2 linked regions of the Thermopolyspora flexuosa genome follow. Each later gene encodes a partner of the first gene's protein in a complex. Links are inferred from orthologs where the notes say so. Each region holds a gene or a part of one and is shown on either strand. Other genes may lie near its edges. The genes, in order: uvrB and pcrA.

Evidence for each region.
Region 2: the proteins of uvrB (region 1) and pcrA are in contact, whole or in part, in a crystal structure (PDB 7EGT), measured with the Thermus thermophilus proteins. The link is inferred for Thermopolyspora flexuosa from one-to-one orthologs. Residues at the interface, in WP_096411307.1 of Thermus thermophilus: Glu23, Leu25, Arg26, Asp27, Gly28, Glu29, Arg30, Phe31, Arg55, Glu326, Asp327, Phe328, Glu379, Ser382, Gln383, His398, Gly400, Arg401; in WP_096412145.1 of Thermus thermophilus: His654, Arg656, Phe657, Gln666, Asp668, Glu669, Lys680, Arg681, Leu682, Ser683, Lys685, Tyr686, Ala687.

The regions. Positions count from the first base shown.
Region 1 is NZ_VFPQ01000001.1:3,124,074-3,134,912, reverse strand. Bases 2,293-5,255 are described here. They hold uvrB (excinuclease ABC subunit UvrB), read left to right. Parts: upstream 2,293-2,698; coding sequence 2,699-4,813; downstream 4,814-5,255. Other genes in these bases: FHX40_RS13240 (DUF4126 domain-containing protein), read right to left, coding at 4,873-5,255; FHX40_RS13250 (SPFH domain-containing protein), read right to left, coding at 2,293-2,539. Outside these bases: FHX40_RS13255 (SPFH domain-containing protein), read right to left, coding at 1-896; more of FHX40_RS13250, read right to left, coding at 893-2,292; more of FHX40_RS13240, read right to left, coding at 5,256-5,493; FHX40_RS13235 (acyltransferase), read right to left, coding at 6,010-6,723; FHX40_RS13230 (CTP synthase), read left to right, coding at 7,003-8,673; FHX40_RS13225 (NUDIX domain-containing protein), read left to right, coding at 8,670-9,335; FHX40_RS13220 (tyrosine recombinase), read left to right, coding at 9,414-10,364; FHX40_RS13215 (ParA family protein), read left to right, coding at 10,547-10,839. UniProt on the Escherichia coli protein: The UvrABC repair system catalyzes the recognition and processing of DNA lesions. A damage recognition complex composed of 2 UvrA and 2 UvrB subunits scans DNA for abnormalities.
Region 2 is NZ_VFPQ01000001.1:4,337,668-4,348,531, reverse strand. The notes cover bases 4,833-7,820. They hold pcrA (DNA helicase PcrA), read left to right. Parts: upstream 4,833-5,152; coding sequence 5,153-7,489; downstream 7,490-7,820. Other genes in these bases: FHX40_RS18430 (hypothetical protein), read right to left, coding at 7,582-7,820; FHX40_RS18440 (PIG-L deacetylase family protein), read right to left, coding at 4,833-5,087. Also shown: FHX40_RS18465 (ATP-binding protein), read left to right, coding at 1-556; FHX40_RS18460 (response regulator), read left to right, coding at 553-1,188; FHX40_RS18455 (neutral zinc metallopeptidase), read left to right, coding at 1,280-2,050; FHX40_RS18450 (CPBP family intramembrane glutamic endopeptidase), read left to right, coding at 2,227-2,949; FHX40_RS18445 (hypothetical protein), read left to right, coding at 3,114-4,265; more of FHX40_RS18440, read right to left, coding at 4,371-4,832; more of FHX40_RS18430, read right to left, coding at 7,821-8,460; FHX40_RS18425 (hypothetical protein), read right to left, coding at 8,560-9,405; FHX40_RS18420 (hypothetical protein), read right to left, coding at 9,912-10,864. UniProt on the Escherichia coli protein: A helicase with DNA-dependent ATPase activity. Unwinds DNA duplexes with 3'-5' polarity. Translocates on single-stranded DNA with 3'-5' polarity. Initiates unwinding more efficiently from a nicked substrate than double-stranded DNA.

The sequences.
Region 1 (10,839 bases):
CGCGCGGTGTTGTGCGCGGCCTTCACCTCGACGATGCGCGCGTCGCGGGTCTTCTTCGCCCGCTCGATCTCCATCAGCAGGGTGTCGATGCGCCGCCTGCGGGTCAGCTCCCACTCCCGCTCGTACGCCGCCATCTCCTTGGCCACCTTCTCCCGGGTGGCCAGGTGCTGCTGGTACTGGTCGGGGAGCTGCACGTCGGGGATGTTCGCGCCGGTGATGCGCACGCCGTACCGGCCGAGCCGCCGGTTGAGCGCCTCCTGCATGTCGCCGACGTCGGAGCCGCGCAGGTCGTGGGCGCGCTCGGTGGTGACCTGGCGGGCGCGCTGCCGGATCGCGTCCTGCACCGCGCTCGACAGCACCATGTCGAAGTTGCTCGCGCCGATGGTCCGCACGAACGCCACCGGGTCGACGATGCGGAACTTGAGGAAGAACTCGATCGCCTTCAGCGGCACGTCCTCGGCGGTCGGGCAGGAGGTGACCGGCGCGGTGTACGGGATCTCGGTGGAGGTGTCGACGACCGCGTCCACCCGGTCCCAGGGGAGCCACAGGTAGTGGCGGCCGGGGGAGAGGGTGCCGACGATCGCGCCCCACCGGCTGCGGATCCCGGTGGTGCCCTCCTCGATCTCGATGATCGCGCTGCGCCACAGCCACACGCCGGTGGCGAGCAGCAGCACGACCGCGCCGGCGGCGGCCGCCCCGGAGATCACGCCGTCGGCGAGCACCGCGGTGCCCGCGAGGTAGACGGCGAGCAGCAGCGGCGCCACCCAGGCGAAGCCCCGCCGGTCCTTGGGGATCACGACCGGGACGAGCCGGCCCTGCTCGCCGCCGCGCAGCAGCTGCCGGATCTCCGACCAGCCGGCCAGCGCCTCCTTGATCCTGGAGAACTCCTTGCTCATGCCCGCTCCTCGTTCCCGGCGGCCGCCGTGCCCGCCGTACCCGTGACTCCGCCGTCGGTGGTGCCGTCAGGGAAACCCGCGGCGACCGCGGCGGGCGCCGGCTCGTCGTCGCCGCCGCGCAGCAGCCGGTCCACCTCGGCCTGGCGCTCGGCGACCCGCCGGGAGATCTCGTCCAGCCGGGCGCGGATCGCGGAGGCCTCGGCCTCGGAGAACAGCGCCGCCTCGGCGCCGCCGATCAGCTCCTGGGCGATCGCCAGGAAGTTCACCGTGCCCTCGTCGCCGACCTGCACCACCTGCGGCAGCCGGGAGGCGACGCTCTCCAGCCGGTCGAGCACGTCCTGCTGGAAGCGGTAGTTGAGGATCTCCGGCGCGGCGGCCGCGCTCAGCGCCCGGATGTCGAGCGCCTGCGCCTCGAGCAGCGCCGCGTTCGCCTTCGCCGTGCTCTCCGCCTCCACCATGCGCTGGGCGGCGAGCGCCTTCGCCTTGTTCGACTCGCGCTCCAGCGCGGTGTCCATCTGCGCCTGGTATCCGGCGATGTCGGCCTGGATCGCCGAGAGCGTCTCCTGCAGCCCGGCGAGCTCCTTGCTCAGGTCACCCTCGTTCTGCTCCTTGCGGAGCTGCAGCTCGTACTCGTAGGTGTACGCCTCCTTCGCCACCCGGATCATCTCGGGCGCGGCGAGGTCCATGCGGTACTCGCGGCTGGACGGCTCGGCGTGGGTGATGTTCACGTCGGTGAGCCGTACCGCGGGCAGGAACTGCTGGTTGAGGCTGTCGAGCATGCCCTGGGTGCTCTCGCCCACCAGGTCGTAGATGTCCTCGGCGCGCTGGGCGTAGATGAGGCTGCGGGTCACCTCGCTCACCGCGTTCTGCAGCTTCGCCTGGAAACCGCTCACCGAGCCGAGCACGAAGATGAACTCGGCCGGGTCCTCGATGCGGAACTGCAGGAACAGGTCGACCGAGGCCTTGACGCCCTGCTGGGTGGGGGCCTCCCGGATCGGGGCGTTGAACGGGAACTCGCGGGTGGTGTTGACGATGTACGCGACCCGCTTCCACGGGTTGAACAGCGTCACCCGGCCCGGCTCGGCGACCTGCACGAGCTTGCCGAACTGGGTGATCAGCGCCTTGCAGCCGTCGGGCACCGTCACCACGCTGCGCCGCCACCACAGGAACGCGGCCGCGAGCACGAGCACGGCCCAGTACTGCGGGCCGAACAGCACGCGCACCGCGTCCGGCAGCCCGATCCCGGCCAGGCCGACCACGCCGAGGCCGGCGAGCACGGTGAGCGGCAGGACGATGCGGGCCGTCCCGCCCTTGGGGATGACCACGGGGGAGATGACGTGGATCGGCTCACCGCCGGGTCCCTGCGTCTGGTACCCGCGGTTGATCACCTCCCCGGCCTCGCCGAGCGGCGCGGTGCGCGCCTCGATCATGGTGCCCGCCGACAGCCCGTGCTGGCGGGCCGCGGCGAAGTCGCCGGGGTCGAGCCGGAACGCGGGCTCGGCGCCGCCGCCGTCGCCCCCGGCCTGCCCGGTGGCCGCCTCGAGCACGGCCTGGCGGGGGTCGGCGCCCTGGGCGACCGCCTGCGCCACCTGCTGGGCGGCGGCCGCGGCCCGGCGCGCGACTCCCTGTCGCGGTGATGTCATCGCTTCCTCACTTCGTCGGTCAGGGGGTTGGTACCGTACCGGCCGGTGCTCACAATTCGGTCGCACCGCGCTTGCGGGCCGGGACCGGACCGGCGCGGGGCGGGCCTGCGCGGCGGTGCCGGGGACGAACTGTCGGCCGGAGCGCGTAGGTTGAAAGACGTGAGGCCGGTAACCGATGTGCAGCGGAAGGTGCGGCCGTTCCAGGTCGTCACCGACATGACCCCGTCCGGCGACCAGCCGGCGGCGATCGACGAGCTGGAGCGGCGCATCAAGGCGGGCGAGAAGGACGTCGTGCTGCTCGGCGCCACGGGCACGGGCAAGACCGCGACGATCGCCTGGCTGATCGAGCGGCTGCAGCGCCCGGTGCTGGTGATGCAGCCGAACAAGACGCTCGCCGCGCAGTTCGCGAACGAGCTGCGGCAGATGCTCCCGCACAACGCGGTGGAGTACTTCGTCTCCTACTACGACTACTACCAGCCGGAGGCGTACGTCCCGCAGACCGACACCTACATCGAGAAGGACTCGTCGATCAACGACGAGGTGGACCGGCTGCGCCACTCGGCCACCACCGCGCTGCTCACCCGCCGCGACGTCGTCGTGGTCGCCTCCGTCTCGTGCATCTACGGCCTGGGCACCCCGCAGGAGTACGTCGACCAGATGCTCGCGCTCCGCGTCGGCGAGGAGATCGAGCGGGACTCGCTGCTGCGGCGGCTGGTCGAGATGCAGTACACGCGCAACGACGTGTCGTTCACCCGGGGCACCTTCCGGGTGCGCGGCGACACGATCGAGGTGATCCCGCAGTACGAGGAGCTCGCCGTCCGCATCGAGATGTTCGGCGACGAGATCGAGCGGCTGGTCACGCTCCACCCGCTCACCGGCGAGGTGCTCGGCGAGGACGAGGAGATCTACATCTTCCCGGCCTCGCACTACGTGGCGAGCCCGGAGCGCATGGAGCGGGCGATCCGCGACATCGAGGCCGAGCTCGCCGAGCGGCTCGCCGAGCTGGAACGGCAGGGCAAGCTGCTCGAGGCGCAGCGGCTGCGCATGCGCACCACCTACGACATCGAGATGATGCGGCAGGTCGGCACCTGCGCGGGCATCGAGAACTACTCGCGGCACATCGACGGCCGCCCGCCCGGCAGCCCGCCGAACACGCTGCTCGACTTCTTCCCCGAGGACTTCCTCCTGGTGATCGACGAGTCGCACCAGACCGTGCCGCAGATCGGCGCGATGTACGAGGGCGACGCCTCGCGCAAGCGCACCCTCGTCGAGCACGGCTTCCGGCTGCCGAGCGCGCTCGACAACCGGCCGCTGAAGTGGGAGGAGTTCCTCGAGCGCATCGGCCAGACGGTCTACCTGTCGGCCACCCCGGGGCCGTACGAGCTGGGGCGGGTCGGCGGCGACGTGGTCGAGCAGGTGATCCGGCCCACCGGGCTCGTCGACCCGGAGATCGTGGTGAAGCCGACCAAGGGCCAGATCGACGACCTGGTGCACGAGATCCGGGTGCGGGCCGAGCGGGACGAGCGGGTGCTCGTCACCACGCTCACCAAGAAGATGGCCGAGGACCTCACCGACTACCTGCTCGAGCTCGGCATCCGGGTGCGCTACCTGCACAGCGAGGTGGACACGCTGCGCCGGGTGGAGCTGCTGCGCGAGCTGCGCATGGGCGAGTACGACGTGCTCGTCGGCATCAACCTGCTGCGGGAGGGCCTCGACCTGCCCGAGGTGTCGCTGGTGAGCATCCTCGACGCGGACAAGGAGGGCTTCCTGCGCTCGGAGACCTCGCTCATCCAGACGATCGGCCGCGCGGCCCGGCACGTCTCCGGCCAGGTGCACATGTACGCCGACACGATCACCCCGGCGATGCAGCGGGCGATCGACGAGACCAACCGGCGCCGCGCCAAGCAGATCGCCTACAACAAGGAGCACGGCATCGACCCCAAGCCGCTGCGCAAGCGCATCGCCGACATCCTCGACCAGCTCGCCCGCGAGGACGCGGACACCGAGCGGCTGCTCGGCGGCGGCCGCACGCAGAGCCGCGGCAAGGCCCCGGTGCCGGGCGCGGCGGGACGGCTGCCCGCGGCGGGCCGGCACGCGAAGGCGATCGCGGGGGAGATGCCGCGCGCCCAGCTCGAGTCGCTGATCAAGGATCTCACCGAGCAGATGCACCAGGCCGCGGCCGACCTGCAGTTCGAGCTCGCCGCCCGGCTGCGCGACGAGATCAAGGAGCTCAAGCGGGAGCTGCGCGACATGCGCGAGGCCGGGGTGTCCTGACCGCGAAGCCGGGGTGTCCTGACCGCGAAGGGGCCCGCCGGCGGGGCGGGCCCGGGGAGTCAGGACCGGTCCTCGGCCGGGGACGCGGCCGCGGCGGCCGCCCGGCGGGCGGCACGGCGGGCGCGGATCTTCCGGATCGCCCACCAGGCGAAGACCGCGAAGAACGCCAGGGCCAGCAGGATCAGGATCGGGAGGAAGATCGCGAGCAGGCTGATGCCGAGCGATCCGGCGTCCTCGGCGGTGCTCACCACGGGCGCGCCCAGCCCGCCGGTGGTGGCGTTGACGATCGGCCGCGCCGCGACCTTGAGCGCGTGCACGGCGAGGGCGGCCACGATGCCGAGGGTCCAGCCGAGCCACGGGCGTTCGGCGAGCCAGGCCGAGCCGTCCAGCTCGGCGGCCGCCTGGGTGGCGGAGAAGACCATGCCGCCCGCGGCCGGGCGCACCGCGGTCTGGATCACGTCGTTGACGTGGTCGACCACGGGCACCTTGTCGAGCACGATCTCGGCGAGGAGCAGCACCCCGACGACCCCCAGGGCCCAGCCGCTCGACAGCCAGGCGTACTCGGGCGGCAGCCGTATCGCGTCGGTGAAGTGGGCGAGCACGCCGACGACGAGCACGGGAATGTAGGCGTTGAGGCCGGCCGCGGTGGACAGGCCGAGCCCGGTCAGGGCCTCGAACATCGCACCTCCTGGTCGGTTTTGCCCGTGGGGACCACGATGCCGGTGTCCGGCGCCCCGCGTGCGGGATTGCGGGGATCGCGGCCGATTCGTGTCCGGCCGGTGCCCGCCCCGGCCTCCGGTTCCGGCGCCGGCCGCCGCGCCGTGTCGCGGTACCGTGTCGCGGCGCCCGGCGATGATCCCAGGGCACGGCGCGCGCTCGCGGGTGCCCGCGGCGCTCGGCGGGAGCGCCGCCGCGGCCTCCGGAGGCGGGCGCGGCGTCCGATCCCGGCGTTCCGGCCGCGGCCTCAGGGCAGGGGCGATCGCGGTGTGGGCTCGCCGGGCACGGCGGCGGCGTCACGGCCGCACCGCCGGGCCGTACCGCCCGGCGGTGCCGTACAGTGCCGCCCGGTCATCTCGCCCGGTGCGGTGCCCTGCCGCGGCGGACCGCTACGGGCGCGATCCGGCGGGCTCGGTCACACCGTGTCCGGGCGCGCGGCCGCACACCGGGGTGCGATCACAAGGGCCCGCCGTCCGGGGTCACTGCCGGGTGAGCTCCTCCAGGACGCCGGGAGGAAGGGGGAGGTCGTCCAGGCCGGGCCGGTGCCCGGACGCCCTGTCGGGGGGGCGGTGCCAGCCCTCGCCCGGCGTGTAGACGCGGACCACCCGGGCCGGGACGCCCGCGAGCACGCAGTGGTCGGGGAACTGCCCGCGGACGACCGCGCCCCCCGCGACCACCGACTGGCGGCCGATCCGGGTGCCGGGCAGGATGATCGCGCCCGCGCCGAGCCAGGAGCCCGATCCGATGGAGACCGGGTTGTTCCGCGGCCACTGGCGGCCGATCGGCTGCTCGGGGTCGTCGTAGGAGTGGTTCTGGTCGGTGATGTAGACGTACGGCCCGGTGAACACGTGGTCGCCGATCTCGATCGACTGGTGTCCGACGATGTGGCTGCCCCGCCCGATCGAGCAGCCCGCGCCGATCCGGACGATCGGATCGGGGCCGAGGTCGAGACCCGGGGTCATGCCGGCCGACAGCGAGACGCGCTCGCCGATGAGGGAGTGGTCGCCGATCTCGATCCACTCCTCGCCGAAGATCGCACCGACCGGGAAGGCGATGCAGGCGCCCTCGCCGAGCCGGCGGAAGCGATACCCGGCGGGGTTGGCCGGGCTGATGGCCCCGGCCGCGCGGACGGCGGCCCACCCCTTGTGGATCAGGTGGCCGGTGGCGCGGCGCAGAGCGGCACGCAGTGACATATCGCGAAAAGTTACCGCTTGGTCAGTAAAGTCGGGAACGCTGGGTCCCGCCAGACCATGATTCCGCCCGTGCGGCACCGGCGGCCGGACACCGGAACCCGCGCCCGCACAGGCGTTCCCGCCCGCCGCATGCCCCGAGATGACCCAATCTGTCCGGTATGTCGGATACGTGGTTACTGTTCCGGCGCTTCGCGAGCGGGGTTTGATATCCTGAGAGCCCGTGGACAGCGCGCTGAGTCAGTCAGACCGGCCGCCACACTTCGGACCACGGGAGCCCATGTGCGCAGCGCCGCAAACACCAAGCATCTGTTCGTCACCGGCGGCGTCGCCTCAAGTCTCGGAAAGGGCCTGACGGCCTCCAGCCTTGGCCGCCTGCTCAAGCTCCGCGGCCTGCGGGTCACGATGCAGAAGCTCGACCCGTACCTCAACGTCGACCCCGGCACGATGAACCCGTTCCAGCACGGGGAGGTGTTCGTCACCGACGACGGGGCCGAGACCGACCTCGACATCGGCCACTACGAGCGCTTCCTCGACACCGAGCTGCACGGGTCGGCGAACGTCACCACCGGACAGGTGTACTCCAACGTGATCGCCAAGGAGCGGCGCGGGGAGTACCTGGGCGACACCGTGCAGGTGATCCCGCACATCACCAACGAGATCAAGGAACGCATCCGGGCGATGGCCGGTCCCGACGTGGACGTGGTCATCACCGAGGTCGGCGGCACGGTCGGGGACATCGAGTCGCTGCCGTTCCTCGAGGCGGTACGGCAGGTCCGCCACGAGGTGGGCCGCGACAACGTGTTCTTCCTCCACGTGTCGCTGCTGCCGTACATCGGCCCGAGCGGGGAGCTGAAGACCAAGCCCACCCAGCACTCGGTCGCGGCGCTGCGCAGCATCGGCATCCAGCCCGACGCGATCGTGTGCCGCTCGGACCGCCCGATCCCGCAGAGCCTCAAGCGCAAGATCAGCCTCATGTGCGACGTCGACGAGGAGGCCGTGGTCTCCGCGGTCGACGCCGCGAGCATCTACGACATCCCCAAGGTGCTGCACGCCGAGGGCCTCGACGCCTACGTGGTGCGCCGCCTCGGCCTGCCGTTCCGCGACGTGAACTGGGCCGAGTGGGACGACCTGCTGCGCCGGGTGCACCGGCCCGCCCACGAGGTGACGATCGCGCTCGTTGGCAAGTACATCGACCTGCCCGACGCCTACCTGTCGGTCACCGAGGCGCTGCGCGCGGGCGGGTTCGCCGTGGACGCGCGGGTGAACATCCGCTGGGTCAAGAGCGACGACTGCGAGACCCCGGAGGGCGCGGCCCGCGAGCTCGACGGCGTCGACGGCGTGCTCATCCCCGGCGGCTTCGGGGTGCGCGGCATCGAGGGCAAGGTCGGCGCGGTCCGGCACGCCCGGGAGAACGGCATCCCGCTGCTCGGCATCTGCCTCGGCATGCAGTGCATGGTGATCGAGGCGGCCCGCAACCTCGCCGGCATCGAGGGCGCGAACAGCACCGAGTTCGACCCGGACGCCCCGCACCCGGTCATCTCCACCATGGCCGACCAGCGGGACGTCGTCGCCGGCCAGCGCGACATGGGCGGCACCATGCGGCTCGGCCTCTACCCGGCCAAGCTCGCCGAGGGCAGCCTCGCCCGCCGGCTGTACGGCAAGGCCGAGGTGTCCGAGCGGCACCGGCACCGCTACGAGGTGAACAACGCCTACCGGGAGACGCTGGAGAAGGTCGGCATGGTCTTCTCCGGGACCTCGCCGGACGGCCGCCTCGTCGAGTACGCCGAGCTGCCGCCGGAGATCCACCCGTTCTTCATCGGCACCCAGGCCCATCCGGAGTTCCGGTCCCGGCCGACCCGTCCCCACCCGCTGTTCCGCGGGCTGGTGACCGCGGCCCTGGCGTACGCGCAGAGCCGCGAGGCCGCGGTGAAGGCGGGGCAGGGGCGGTGACGGCCAGGCCCGGCGATCGCGGATCCGGTTCCGCGCCGAAGCTCACCCCGGACGACGTCGTCGACGTGCCCGAGTCCTGGGAGGTGGTCGCCTCCAAGGACCGGTTCCAGGCCCGGGTGATCTCGGTCCGCACCGACAGCGTGACCATGCCCGAGGGCGAGCCCGCCGAGCGCGACTACGTGCTGCACCCCGGCTCGGTCGCCGTGGTCGCGCTCGACGACGCGGGCCGGGTGCTGCTGCTGCGGCAGTACCGCCACCCGGTACGGCGGCTGCTGTGGGAGATCCCGGCCGGGCTGCGCGACGTCGCGGGCGAGTCGCTGCTCGACAACGCGCGGCGCGAGCTCGCCGAGGAGGCCGGCTACCGCGCCGCCACCTGGCACACCCTGGTCGACCTGTTCACCTCGCCCGGCATGGCGAACGAGCGCATGCGCATCTTCCTCGCCCGGGACGTGGAGCCGATCCCCGACGGGGAGTTCGCGCACGAGCGCCGGCACGAGGAGATCGACATGCCGGTGGTGTGGGTGCCGCTCGAGGAGGCCGTCGCGAAGGCGTTGTCCGGAAAGATCCACAATTCCCAGGCGGTGGCGGGTATCCTCGCCGCGTACGCTGCCTCGGCCGGCGGCTTCGCCGATCTGCGGCCCGCCGACGCCCCGGAGGACTGACCCCGCGCGCCGGCACGCGCGGGGCGCACCCCCGCCCCGGGCGTCCCCCGTGCCGGGGCCCGAGTCTGGTGAATCGGCATGACGGGAGGTCACGCCCTGGACGCGCACGCCGACGCCGACGCCGTGCTGGCGGAGTACCTCACCCATCTCGCCACGGAACGCGGCCTCGCCGCGAACACGCTCGCGTCCTACCGGCGTGACCTGCGGCGCTACCTGGAGTACCTGGAGGAGCGGGGCCGGCGCAGCCTCGCCGAGGTGAGCGAGGATGACGTGGCCGCGTTCCTCGACGCGCTGCGCGCGGGCGACGAGCGGCACCGCGCGCTCTGCGACGGGTCGGCGGCCCGGGCCGCGTCGGCGGTGCGCGGGCTGCACCGGTTCGCGGTGCGCGAGGGGCTCGCCTCCCACGACCCGGCCGGGCGGGTGCGACCGCCGCGGCGGCCGCGCCGTACCCCGCGGGCGATCGGCGCGGGCGAGGTCGAGCGGCTGCTCGCCGCGCTGGGCCCCGAGGACGCGCCGCTCACGCTGCGCAACCGGGCGCTGCTCGAGGTGCTGTACGGCACCGGCGCGCGGATCTCCGAGGTGGTCGGGCTCGCCGTCGACGACGTGGAGCTCGGCGACGACGGCGCCGGGGACGGGGGCGAGCGGCGCACCACCGGCGTGGAGCGGGTACGGCTGCGCGGCGCGGGCGGCCGCACCCGCGCGGTGCCGCTCGGCCGGTCCGCGCGCGACGCCCTGCGCGCCTACCTCACCCGGGCGCGGCCGGCGATCGCCGCGCACGGCCGTGGCCGCGGCACCCACGCGCTCTTCCTCAACGCCCGAGGCGGCCGGCTCACCCGGCAGGGCGCCTGGGGGGTGCTCCAGGCGGCGGCCGAGCGCGCCGGCCTCGGCGGCATCTCGCCGCACATGCTGCGGCACTCGTTCGCCGCCCGGCTCATCGACGGCGGCGCGGATGTCAGAGTTGTCCGGGAACTCCTCGGCCTCGCCTCGGTAAGCACGGCACAGGTCTACACTTTGGTCTCGGTCGACTAGTTCCGGGACGTTCACGCTCTCGAGCGCCGCGGAGCCGTCGCCCGCCGGACCGAACTTTGGCGTTACCGGGCGAGTCGCCTTGCCGCATACATGCTGACCCCATAGTGTCCGTCCGGACGGTCCGTTTCGGGGCTGTCAGGGAGGTTCATCTGGTGACAACGACGACGACCCACGAAACTCCCCTGGGGGCCACTCCCGAGGGAACCTGGGCTGACGCCTCCGGGCAGGTGCTCGGGCCCACGGGGCGGCCGCGTCCGGTCTTCCCGGAGCCGGTGCCGCCGACCACCCACGGCCCGGCCCGGGTGGTCGCCATGGTCAACCAGAAGGGCGGCGTCGGCAAGACGACGACCACCATCAACCTCGGCGCGGCGCTCGCCGAGGTCGGGCAGAAGGTGCTGCTGGTCGACTTCGACCCGCAGGGCGCCCTGTCGGTGGGGCTGGGCATCGACCCCCGCCCGCTGGAGGTGACGGTCTA
Region 2 (10,864 bases), 1.2 Mb from region 1 along the record:
GCAGGAGGAGCGCGCGGAGCTCGCCGCCCACGTGCACGACTCGGTGCTGCACACCCTCACCCTGATCCAGCGCAACGCGCACGATCCGCGCGAGGTGCTGCGGCTCGCCCGCGCCCAGGAGCGGGAGCTGCGCAACTGGCTCTACCAGCCCAAGGCCGACGCCGACCGCACCGTGGCCGCCGCGGTACGGCGGGTCGCGGCCGAGGTCGAGGACGAGCACGGGGTGCCGATCGAGGTGGTCTGCGTCGGCGACGCCGACCTGACGCCCCGGCTGAACGCGCTCGTGCAGGCGGCCCGGCAGGCGATGGTCAACGCGGCGAAATATTCTGAGGCGTCGGTCGTCTCGGTGTACGCGGAGGTGGAGCCCGACGAGGTCACCGTCTTCGTCCGCGACCGCGGCAAGGGGTTCGACCTCGACGCGGTGCCGCCGGACCGCATGGGCATCCGCGAGTCGATCATCGGGCGGATGGAGCGGAACGGCGGGGCCGCCCGGATCCGGACGGCTCCCGGCGAGGGCACCGAGGTGACGTTGACGATGAAGCGGGAGGAGCCATGACGACCAGGGTGCTGATCGTGGACGACCACCGGTTGTTCCGCGCCGGCGTGCGCGCCGAGCTGGGGCCGGAGGTGGAGGTCGTCGGCGAGGCCGGGGACGTCGACTCCGCGGTCGCGGCGATCGAGGAGCACAGGCCCGACGTCGTGCTCCTCGACGTGCACATGCCGGGCGGCGGCGGCGTGGAGGTGCTGCGCCGGGTGCTCGGCAAGGGCTCCTCGGTGCGGTTCCTCGCGCTGTCGGTGTCCGACGCGGCCGAGGACGTGATCGGCGTGATCCGGGCCGGCGCCCGCGGGTACGTCACCAAGACGATCAGCGGCAGGGAGCTGACCGACGCGATCCTCCGGGTCGCCGACGGGGACGCGGTGTTCTCGCCGCGGCTCGCCGGGTTCGTGCTCGACGCGTTCGCCTCCACCGAGGCGCCGCCGATCGACCCCGAGCTCGACTCGCTCACCCAGCGGGAGCGCGAGGTGCTGCGGCTCATCGCGCGCGGCTACGCGTACAAGGAGATCGCCAAGGAGCTGTTCATCTCGGTCAAGACCGTGGAGACCCACGTCTCCTCGGTGCTGCGCAAGCTCCAGCTCTCCAACCGCCACGAGCTGTCCCGCTGGGCCACCGCCCGCCGTCTCGTCTAGCTTCGCGCGGTTCCGTACGCGTCGTGTGGTTCGCTAGTCAAATATTGCGTTCTGCACGACATGTCCGAGACGGATGGGTCACGATTGATCCGTGAAGCCTCGTGGTTTAGCCCCCTTGGCGACCGCGCTCGCCGCGGCCGTCGCGGTCGCCTGCGCTCCGATACCCGGCTTCGAGGACGTCCTGGGTGACCCCCGCAACGCCGCGCGGGTCGACGAGGGGGAGTTCGAGGAGGCGAACTCGGCCCGCGAGGGGGGTTCGCTGACGCGGAAGTCGACCACCCTGGCGGGCGACAACTTCGCCGAGGACGTCGTGCTGGCGCGCACGCTCACCGAGGAGTACTGGGAGCAGCAGTTCGCCGCCGACGGACGCGAGTACCGGCCGATCCAGCGCTTCATCCCGTACGTCGGCCGGAACGGCCCCGCCTGCGGTGACCAGGAGGCCGTGCCGGAGAACGCCTTCTACTGCCCGATCGGGCACTTCGTCGCCTTCGACGAGCGGTGGCTCGAGGAGCTGTACGACGAGATCGGTGACGGCGCGGTCTACGTGATCATCCCGCACGAGATCGGCCACGCCGTACAGGCGCAGCTCACCACGGACTTCCGGCTCAACAAGAACCGGGAGCTGCAGGCCGACTGCTACGCGGGCGCGGTGATCGGCTGGCTGGTGCAGGCCGGCCGGCTCACCAAGGAGGAGGGCGACGACGAGGAGCTGTTCGCGAACCTCGCCGCGGCGGGCGACCCCACCGACGAGTGGTGGCGCCCGGACGCCCACGGCACCGGCCCGGAGCGGCAGGCGGCCTTCCAGGCCGGTCAGAGCCAGGGCATCTCGGCCTGCGCGAAGTTCGGCGACCCGGTGCCCTGATCCGCCCGGCGCCCGCGCCGCCGGCCGGTCCGCACGGCACGCCCGGCCGGCGCTGTCTCGTTCGTGCGCGCAGGACCGCACGCGTGGCCGTGCACACGGGCGCCGTGCACGGCGCCGCCCACATCGGCGCGTGCGGGTCCGCGCGTTCCGGCGCGCGGCGATGTTGACTGGAAGGCATGCTGCCGATCATCGCCGTGCTGGCGGCCGCGAACGTGCTCAACAACCGGGTCGCCCCGCGCCTCGCGCCGCTGACCTCCGCCGCCGCCACCGGCGCGCTGGTCGCGCTCGCCCGCCGGCGCGGGCTCTCCTGGCGCGACATGGGGTTCACCGACGGGCGGCGCGGCGCCCTCGCCGGCGCGGCGCTCGCGGCCGGTGTCGCCGCCGGGTACGCCGCCGCCGTGGCCCATCCGCGCGTCCGGCCGCTGCTGTACGACGAGCGCGCCCTCGGCATCTCCCGCGCCCGGCTCGCCGAGGAGATCCTGCTCCAGGTGCCGGTCGGCACCGTGCTGCTGGAGGAGGTCGGCTTCCGCGGCGTGGTGTACGGGCTGGTCGAGCGCTCGCGCGGGCGCCTGGCCGCCACCGCGGTCTCCTCCGGCCTGTTCGGCCTGTGGCACGTGCTGCCCGCGATCGCGATGGCCCGCGCCAATCCCGCGGTCGCCACCCTCGCCACCAAAACGCCCAAACGGGGCAAAAGCGACACGGGTGCGGATGAAAACTCCATGAAAATGGGTGTGGTTAATTGCACCGTTGGCACGGTGCTTGCCACCGCCGGGGCCGGGGTGATCTTTTCCGAGCTGCGCCGGAGGTACGGGCTTCTCGCCCCGGCGATGCTGCATTCGGCCACCAACGCATTTGGGTATGTGACGTCCCGGATCGCCCGAAGGTTGCCTCGCAACTGAATTGCCACGCATTGCGACGGGACAATCACAGGTAAAAGCCTCACATCCCTGGTAATTTTCTGGTAAAAATCTTTTACCGGGACTTTGCCGGAGTCCGGCCCGGAGTTGTCGGCACGGCGACCGTCCCTTCGCACTGCAACTCGACGATTGGAGTTCGCACCCTCATGAAGTCGACGAACGTCCGCAGGTTCGCGGCGGCCGGCGTCGGTGCGGCGATGCTCACCACCGGGCTGATCGGCCTGTCGGCCACGCCCGCGTCGGCGAGCACCACCGACTGGCGCACGCCCAAGGCCTTCGTGACCGCCCCCGAGGCGACGCCCAAGCACTACGTCGGTGCCTGCCCGGCCACGGTCTCCTTCGAGTCGAAGATCAAGGTCCGGGTCAAGGGCACCACGAAGGTGGCCTACCAGTGGCTGCACGGTGACGGCTCGAAGAGCAAGGTCAAGGTCGTGACCGTGCGCGGCCACGGCGTCAAGACCATCACCGTCAAGGAGGACGCCACCTTCTCCCGCAGCATCCGGGGCTGGCAGGCCCTCCGGGTGCTCGCCCCGTTCAAGGCGACCACCGCCAAGACCCACTTCTCCGTCGCCTGCGCGCCGAAGCGGGCCAAGAAGCCGGCCGTCGCCAAGGCCTTCGTGGACGTGGAGAACTTCCACGGCGTCTGCACGCCGTCCCGGCGGGTCATGGCCGAGGGTGTGATCCGGGTCAGCCGGCCGACGTCGGTGACGTACCGGTGGATCCACAACGGCAAGGTCGTGGACTGGGGCCGGACCAAGGTGTGGGGTGCCAAGAAGGTGTCCTACTCCTTCGCTCCGGGGCGCAGCCACCGTGGCTGGGTGAAGCTGGACATCGTTCACCCGCGCCGCGCCAAGGGCGACGCTGACTCCTACGTGGTGAACTGCGTCCGCCCGGGCGGCCACCACAAGCCGGGCAAGCCGCACCACCCGCGGCCCGAGCACCCCAAGCCGCGCCTCCCCAAGCCGGCGCCGGCCACGACCGCGCAGGTCGCGGGCATCAGCGTGTCCCCGGACAACTCCTCCTGCGTGGGCACCAAGGGTCCGCGGGTGAACTTCACGGGTCGGATCTCGATCAGCGGCCCCGGCACGTTCTCCTACCGCTGGACCGCCAACGGCGTCTCCAAGAGCGGCAGCATGAGGGTGAACCACGCCGGGACCTACCCGGTCTCCTTCTCGATCGACGGTGACCCGCACGGGTCGAAGACCTACGGCACGGTGACGCTCGAGGTCACCTCGCCGAACGCGTCGAGCGCGTCGGAGTCGTTCTCCTTCAGCTGCCCGCAGCCGAAGGACGCCTGACGACCGTCCGCGCGATCCCAGGTTTCACTCGCGCCTGACGGGCCCCGGCCGGGCTTCCCGGCCGGGGTTTTCCCTTTCCCGCCCCTGCCGCCCGCCGTACCGCGGTCAGGCCGTGTCGACCACCTGGAACAGCTCGGCGTACCGGCCCTCGGGCAGCCCGAACTCGGCGGCGTTCGCCGCGAGGTTGCGGCGGACCCAGTCCTCGAGGTCCGGGCGGTGGGCGGTCTGGCTCTTGTGCGCCCGCAGCGCCGCGAGCTTGCGGTCGAGCGTCTCGGTGACGTCCACGGCGTGGTCGGGGGTCGGGCTGGTCAGCCACACCTCGCGTACCGTCCACGCCTCGAGCCCCTCCTCCTCGAGCAGCTCGGGGAAGGCGTACGGGTTGCGCGCGTCCGGGTAGACGGCGTCGAGCGTCGCCCCGCCCACCACCCGGTGGTCGGGGTGGCTGCGGCCGATGCGCCGGTAGTCCCGCTCCGGGCTCATCGTGATGACGCGGTCCGGGCGCACCTGCCGGATGACCCGGGCGATGTCCCGCCGCAGCGCGAGCGACGGCTCCAGCCTGCCGTCCGGGTAGCCGAGGAACCGTACGTCGGTCACGCCGACGCACGCGGCCGCCGCGAGCTGCTCGGCCCGCCGCAGCTCGGCCATGCCGCCGTTGTCGACCTCGCGGTCGAAGCCGCCGGCGTCCCCGTCGGTCACCACCAGGTAGACCACCTCGACGCCCCTGCCGGTGAGCGTGGCGATCGTCCCGGCGGCGGAGAAGTCGACGTCGTCCGGGTGGGCGGTCACCGCGAGCACCCGGCGCACCTCAGCGTCATCCAGCACCTTTACCTCCTCTTTGCGCACCATAACCGGTGCGTTACGTCCGGAATTCCGGTGGTCCGGCGCGGATGATCACAGGGATTCGAAAGGGTTTTCGCGCGACGGGCGCGACCCCGGTGGCCCGCGGCCATAACCTAGGGGACGTGCCGACCGGAACTTCCCACGCTTCGCCCCTCCTCGACGGACTCAACCCGCAGCAGCGCGAGGCCGTGCTCCACCAGGGCTCGCCGCTGCTCATCGTCGCCGGTGCCGGGTCCGGCAAGACGAGGGTGCTCACCCACCGCATCGCCTACCTGCTCGCCGAGCGTGACGTGCATCCGGGGGAGATCCTCGCGATCACGTTCACCAACAAGGCCGCCCGGGAGATGAAGGAGCGCGTCGAGCGGCTCGTCGGCCCGCGGTCGAAGGCGATGTGGGTGATGACCTTCCACAGCGCCTGCGTGCGCATCCTGCGCCGGGAGGCGAAGCGGCTGGGGTTCCCCGGCGGCTTCTCCATCTACGACCAGGCCGACGCCCAGCGGCTGATGGCGCTGGTCTGCCGGGAGCTCGACCTCGACCCCAAGCGCTACCCGCCGCGCTCGTTCTCCGCGCAGGTGAGCGCGATGAAGAACGAGCTGGTCGACTACGAGACCGCGGCGAACCGGGCCCGCACCCACCTGGAGAAGACGCTCGCCGAGGCGTACGCGGCCTACCAGCGGCGGCTCACCGAGGCCGGGGCGATGGACTTCGACGACCTGATCATGCTCACGGTCTCGCTGTTCCAGCTCTTCCCGGACGTGGCCGAGCACTACCGCCGCCGGTTCCGGCACGTGCTCGTCGACGAGTACCAGGACACCAACCACGCGCAGTACGTGCTCATCCGCGAGCTGGTCGGGCGGCCGGAGCGGCGCACCGCCGACGGCGAGCCGGTGCTCGAGGGCGGCGGCGACGGGGTGGAGCCCGCCGAGCTGTGCGTGGTGGGCGACGCCGACCAGTCGATCTACGCGTTCCGCGGCGCGACGATCCGCAACATCCTCGAGTTCGAGCGCGACTTCCCGGACGCGCGCACGATCATGCTGGAGCAGAACTACCGCTCCACCCAGACGATCCTCGACGCGGCGAACGCGGTGATCTCCCACAACACCGGGCGCAAGCCCAAGAACCTCTGGTCCGACCAGGGGCCGGGCCCGAAGATCGTCGGGTACGTCGCGGACAACGAGCACGACGAGGCGATGTTCGTCGCCGAGGAGGTGGACCGGCTCGCCGACGAGGAGGGGGTACGGCCCGGCGACGTCGCGGTGTTCTACCGCACCAACGCGGCCTCCCGGGTGTTCGAGGAGATCTTCATCCGCACCGGCCTGCCGTACAAGGTGGTCGGCGGCGTGCGCTTCTACGAGCGCAAGGAGGTCCGCGACCTGCTCGCCTACCTGCGGGTGCTCGCCAACCCCAACGACACGGTGTCGCTGCGGCGCATCCTCAACGTGCCCAAGCGGGGCATCGGCGAGCGGGCCGAGGCGATGCTGGAGGCGTTCTCCGCGCGGGAGCGCGTCCCGTTCTGGGAGGCGATGCGGCGCGCCGAGGAGGTGCCCGGGCTCGCCACCCGCTCGATCAACGCGATCCGGGAGTTCACCGAGCTGCTCGAGGAGCTGCGCCGCAAGGAGCTGCCGGTCGCCGAGCTCGCCGAGGAGGTGCTCACCGCCACCGGGTACCGGGCCGAGCTGGAGAACTCCGAGGACCCGCAGGACGCGAGCCGGCTGGAGAACCTCAACGAGCTGATCGCGGTCGCCCAGGAGTTCCAGGAGGCGAACCCCGAGGGCGGGCTCGTCGACTTCCTCGAGCAGGTGTCCCTCGTCGCCGACGCCGACCAGGTGCCGGACAACGACGACGGGCAGGGCGTGGTCACGCTGATGACCCTGCACACCGCCAAGGGCCTGGAGTTCCCCGTGGTGTTCCTCACCGGCCTGGAGGACGGGGTCTTCCCGCACCTGCGCTCGCTCGGCGAGCCGCAGGAGCTGGAGGAGGAGCGCCGCCTCGCCTACGTCGGCATCACCCGGGCGCGGCGCCGCCTCTACCTGTCCCGGGCCCTGGTGCGCAGCGCGTGGGGGGCGCCGTCGTTCAACCCGGCCTCCCGGTTCCTCGCCGAGGTGCCCGAGGAGCTGATCGAGTGGCGTACCGACCCGGGCAAGACCGTCACCACGGCGGCGACCGCCCGCGAGACCCGGGCCCCGGCGGCGGCACCGCCGCGGCGGGGCGGCCGGACGGTGCCGAACCTCGCGCCCGGGGACCGGGTCAACCACGACAAGTTCGGCCTCGGCACGGTGCTGTCCGTGGACGGCGCGGGGGACAAGACGAGCGCGAAGATCGACTTCGGCAGCCTGGGGGTGAAGACCCTGCTGCTCGCCTACGCGCCCATCGAGAAGCTCTGACCGCCCCGGAAACGTGACGGGCCCCGGCGGGCCGGAACGGCCGCCGGGGCCCGGGTGTGACTCGTCACCTGCGGTCGGTCACCGCTGGGACGTCACTCCGCGATGGTGTCGAGCTTCAGGCCCTTGAACGGGTCGGCGAACGGGATGAGGACCTCCTCGATGTCCCCGCTCGTCAGCTCCTTGAGGTCGATCACCTGGTCGGCGGGCGGCGCCGTGATCTTGACCTTGGTGCCCCAGCCGCTGTAGCGGACGTCGTCGAGGAGCTTCACCGAGCCGACCTTCTTGTCCTCGAACAGCACGAGCTCCGTGGAGAGCCGGCGGGGGAGCCCGTCACGGCCGCCGACGTAGAGCTTCCAGCGGATGAAGGGCGGCTTGATGCCCTTGGCACCCTTGAGCGCGGTGTCGAAGTCGCGAAGGTTCGGGGAGACCTTGGCGAGCCGGCTGACCGGGATCGTGCCCCGGTAGGCCACGGTCCGCACGCCGTCCAGCCTGCCGCCGGAAACCTTGGACTTGGCGCCGGCCAGCAGGACCTTCAGCACCTTGGGGTTGGTCCCGTCGACGGTCGACAGGCCGCGCAGGGACGCGAACTCCGTGGTGCTCACCCACGTCTTGCCCTCGGGCAGCTCGTCCTTGAGCAGCGGGCTCTGCAGGTAGTGCTCCTTGCCGCCCGCGCGGAGGATGCGCAGCTTGACGCTCTCCTTGTCGACGACGATCCGGCCCGTCACGTCGTAGAACTCCTTGCGGCGGGGGTCGAGCCTGACCACGCCGACCTGCTTCGCGGTCAGGAGGGTCTTCCCGTCGACCGTGACCCGGGTGGTCTCGTTGATCCGCACGCCGCTCTTCTTGGCGACCTGCTTCTGGACCGCGGCCACCGGGTTGCGCGGCGCGGCCTGGGCGGCCGCCGGGGTCGCGGCGGCCACCAGCGTGGGTGCGATGAGCGTGGCGGCGAGCACCGCCAGGAATCTCTTCATGGTGTCCTTTCACGGGGTACGGCGAGCGGGACGCGTCGGCCGCGTCGGCGCGCCGTACGGATGTCGTCGGGGTGAGTGCGGGTGTCGTCCCGCGAACGGTCACTTCACAGGGAGCGGGGGCTTGATCTCGGATTTGGGTATCTGGATGACCTCGTGGTCCGCCGGAGGTTTGATCGAGATCTTCCTGCCCCACCGGGTGAACGTGCTGTCGGCGGTGAACCTGCCCTTGGTCACGCCGAGCGCGGCCGGCGACCACGAGGAGACCACGCGGCGCGGCAGCCCGTCCGCGCCGACGTACAGCTTCCAGTCGACCGTGGTCTTCGCCAGCCTCGGGGTGGGTTTGGTCAGCAGCGCGTCACGCAGCCAGGGGGAGACCCGGTACAGCCGGCCGATCGTCACCTTGCCCTGGTAGAGCGTGGTCCTCGTGCCGCCCACCACCCCGCCGGGGCGCTTGGACCTGCTCTGCGCGAGCAGGGTCTTGAGCGTGGCGGGCTCGGTGGGGTTGACGAGCTGACCGAGCACGCCGTACAGGCCGGTGGCGGGTCCGTCCTTCACCTGCGCCCACGGCCGGCGCTCACGGTGGCGGAGGACGAGTTCCACGTTGCGGAGGTAGGCGGTGCGGCCGATCTTCACCGTCTCCTCGGGCAGCGCCTCGAGCAGGGGGTTCTCGCGCAGGCTCGGGAGTTCCACGCGAAGGCCGGTGGACAGGCGGCTCGCGGCGAGGCCGGACCGGCCGAACCGGAAGGCGCCGGTGGTGGTGGCGATGCGCTTGTTCCGCAGCGTGGTGCGGGACGTGTACGTCACGCCGCCGCCGGCGGTGAGCTGCTTGCGCAGCGCGGTTAGCGGGTCGGGGGTGGGTTTCGCGTGTGCAGGGGAGGCCACCGCCACGGGCGCGAACAGCGCCGCGACGGCGAGCGCGGCTAATTTGGGCGTGACACGCCTCATCTGGGGGGTTTCCTCTCGAATTCTCGCCTGCTCTCCTGCGCTGCGCAGTCTGCCGAACGAAGATCACGAGTCAATGTCAAAACGGAAAACATCGGCAGTAATTTAATCTTTGACGAATGTGCGGGTAAATGACGAAAGTCATCCGGAGGAAATGACGAACGTCACTGTGTGGCGAATCCGGATACCGTTTGGCGGCGCGATATCGAAATCGCGCGTGCGCATGACGTGACGGCGGCCGGCGGTGTGCTGAAACGGCAAGGTCGTGCCGGGCGTCGCGGGCGGTGAATCCGCGGGGCCGCGACGGGGAGGGCGGCGGGGACGCGGATGCGCCGGTGGCCTGGGATACAGGCGTGACGGGACGCGCGCCTCGCTCCGGCCGGTTCGTGAGGGGTTTCGTGGCGGCGGGCCGCGTTCCGTGGCGGTGGCCGGAGGTCGCGCGGCGCCCGAATCGTCCGGGAGTGACGGCGCGCCGGGTCACTCCCGGACGTCATCGAGCGCCGCGAAGGTCACCGGCCGAGCGGGGAGGCCGTGGTGAGGTGACGGGGGTCGACCCGGACGATCTGGTCGTCGGCCGGGGGCTTGACGCGGACGTTCGCGGCCCACGAGGTGAACCGGCTGTCCACGGTGAACTTCTGCGAGCCCAGGCCGAGGGCGGCCGGGGACCAGGAGGTCACGATCCGGCGGGGCAGGCCGTCCTTGCCGACGTACAGCGCCCAGTCGATCGCGGTGTTCGCGGCCTTGGGGGCGGACTTCAGCGGCAGCGTGGCGCGCAGCCACGGGGAGACCTTGTGCAGCCGCCCGATCGTCACCGTGCCGCGGTAGACCGTGGTCTTCGCGCCGTCCAGCACCACGCCGGAGCGGGTGGACTTGGTGGTGGCGAGCAGGGCCTTCAGCGTGCCGGGCTCGGCGGGGTTGACGAGCTGCCCGAAGACGCCGAGCGCGCCGGCGACCGGGCCGTTACGCGTCTCGATCCACGCCCGGCCGCTGGTGAGGGGATCGGTGAGCAGGGCGGCCTCCGGGCCGTTCTCCTCCACCAGCGGGCGGTCCGTGGGGAGGTTCTTGCGGAGCAGCGGGCTGTTCAGGTACGTGACGTCGCCGATCTTGATCGTGCGCTCGGGCTTCACGGCGAGCCCGGCGTCCTCACCGAGGGCGGCCGCCTTCACGGTGAGGCGGGAGGTGACGTCGCTGGCGGCGAGCCCGGACCGGTCGAGCCGGAAGGTGGCGGAGGTGGTCGCGACGACCGTGCCCTGCACCGTCGTGGCGGAGCGGTACGTCACGCCGGCCCCGGCGGCGAGCCGCCCGCCGACCGCGGCGACCGGGTCGGGCGTGGTGCTCTTCGACTTCTTCGCGTTCTTCGCGGTGGCCTGCGGCGCCGCCTGCTTCGTCTCCGGGCGGTCCGCGTCCGCGTACGCCGCGGCCGCCGTGGGCGTGATCAGCGCGGCGGCGGCGGCACAGGCCA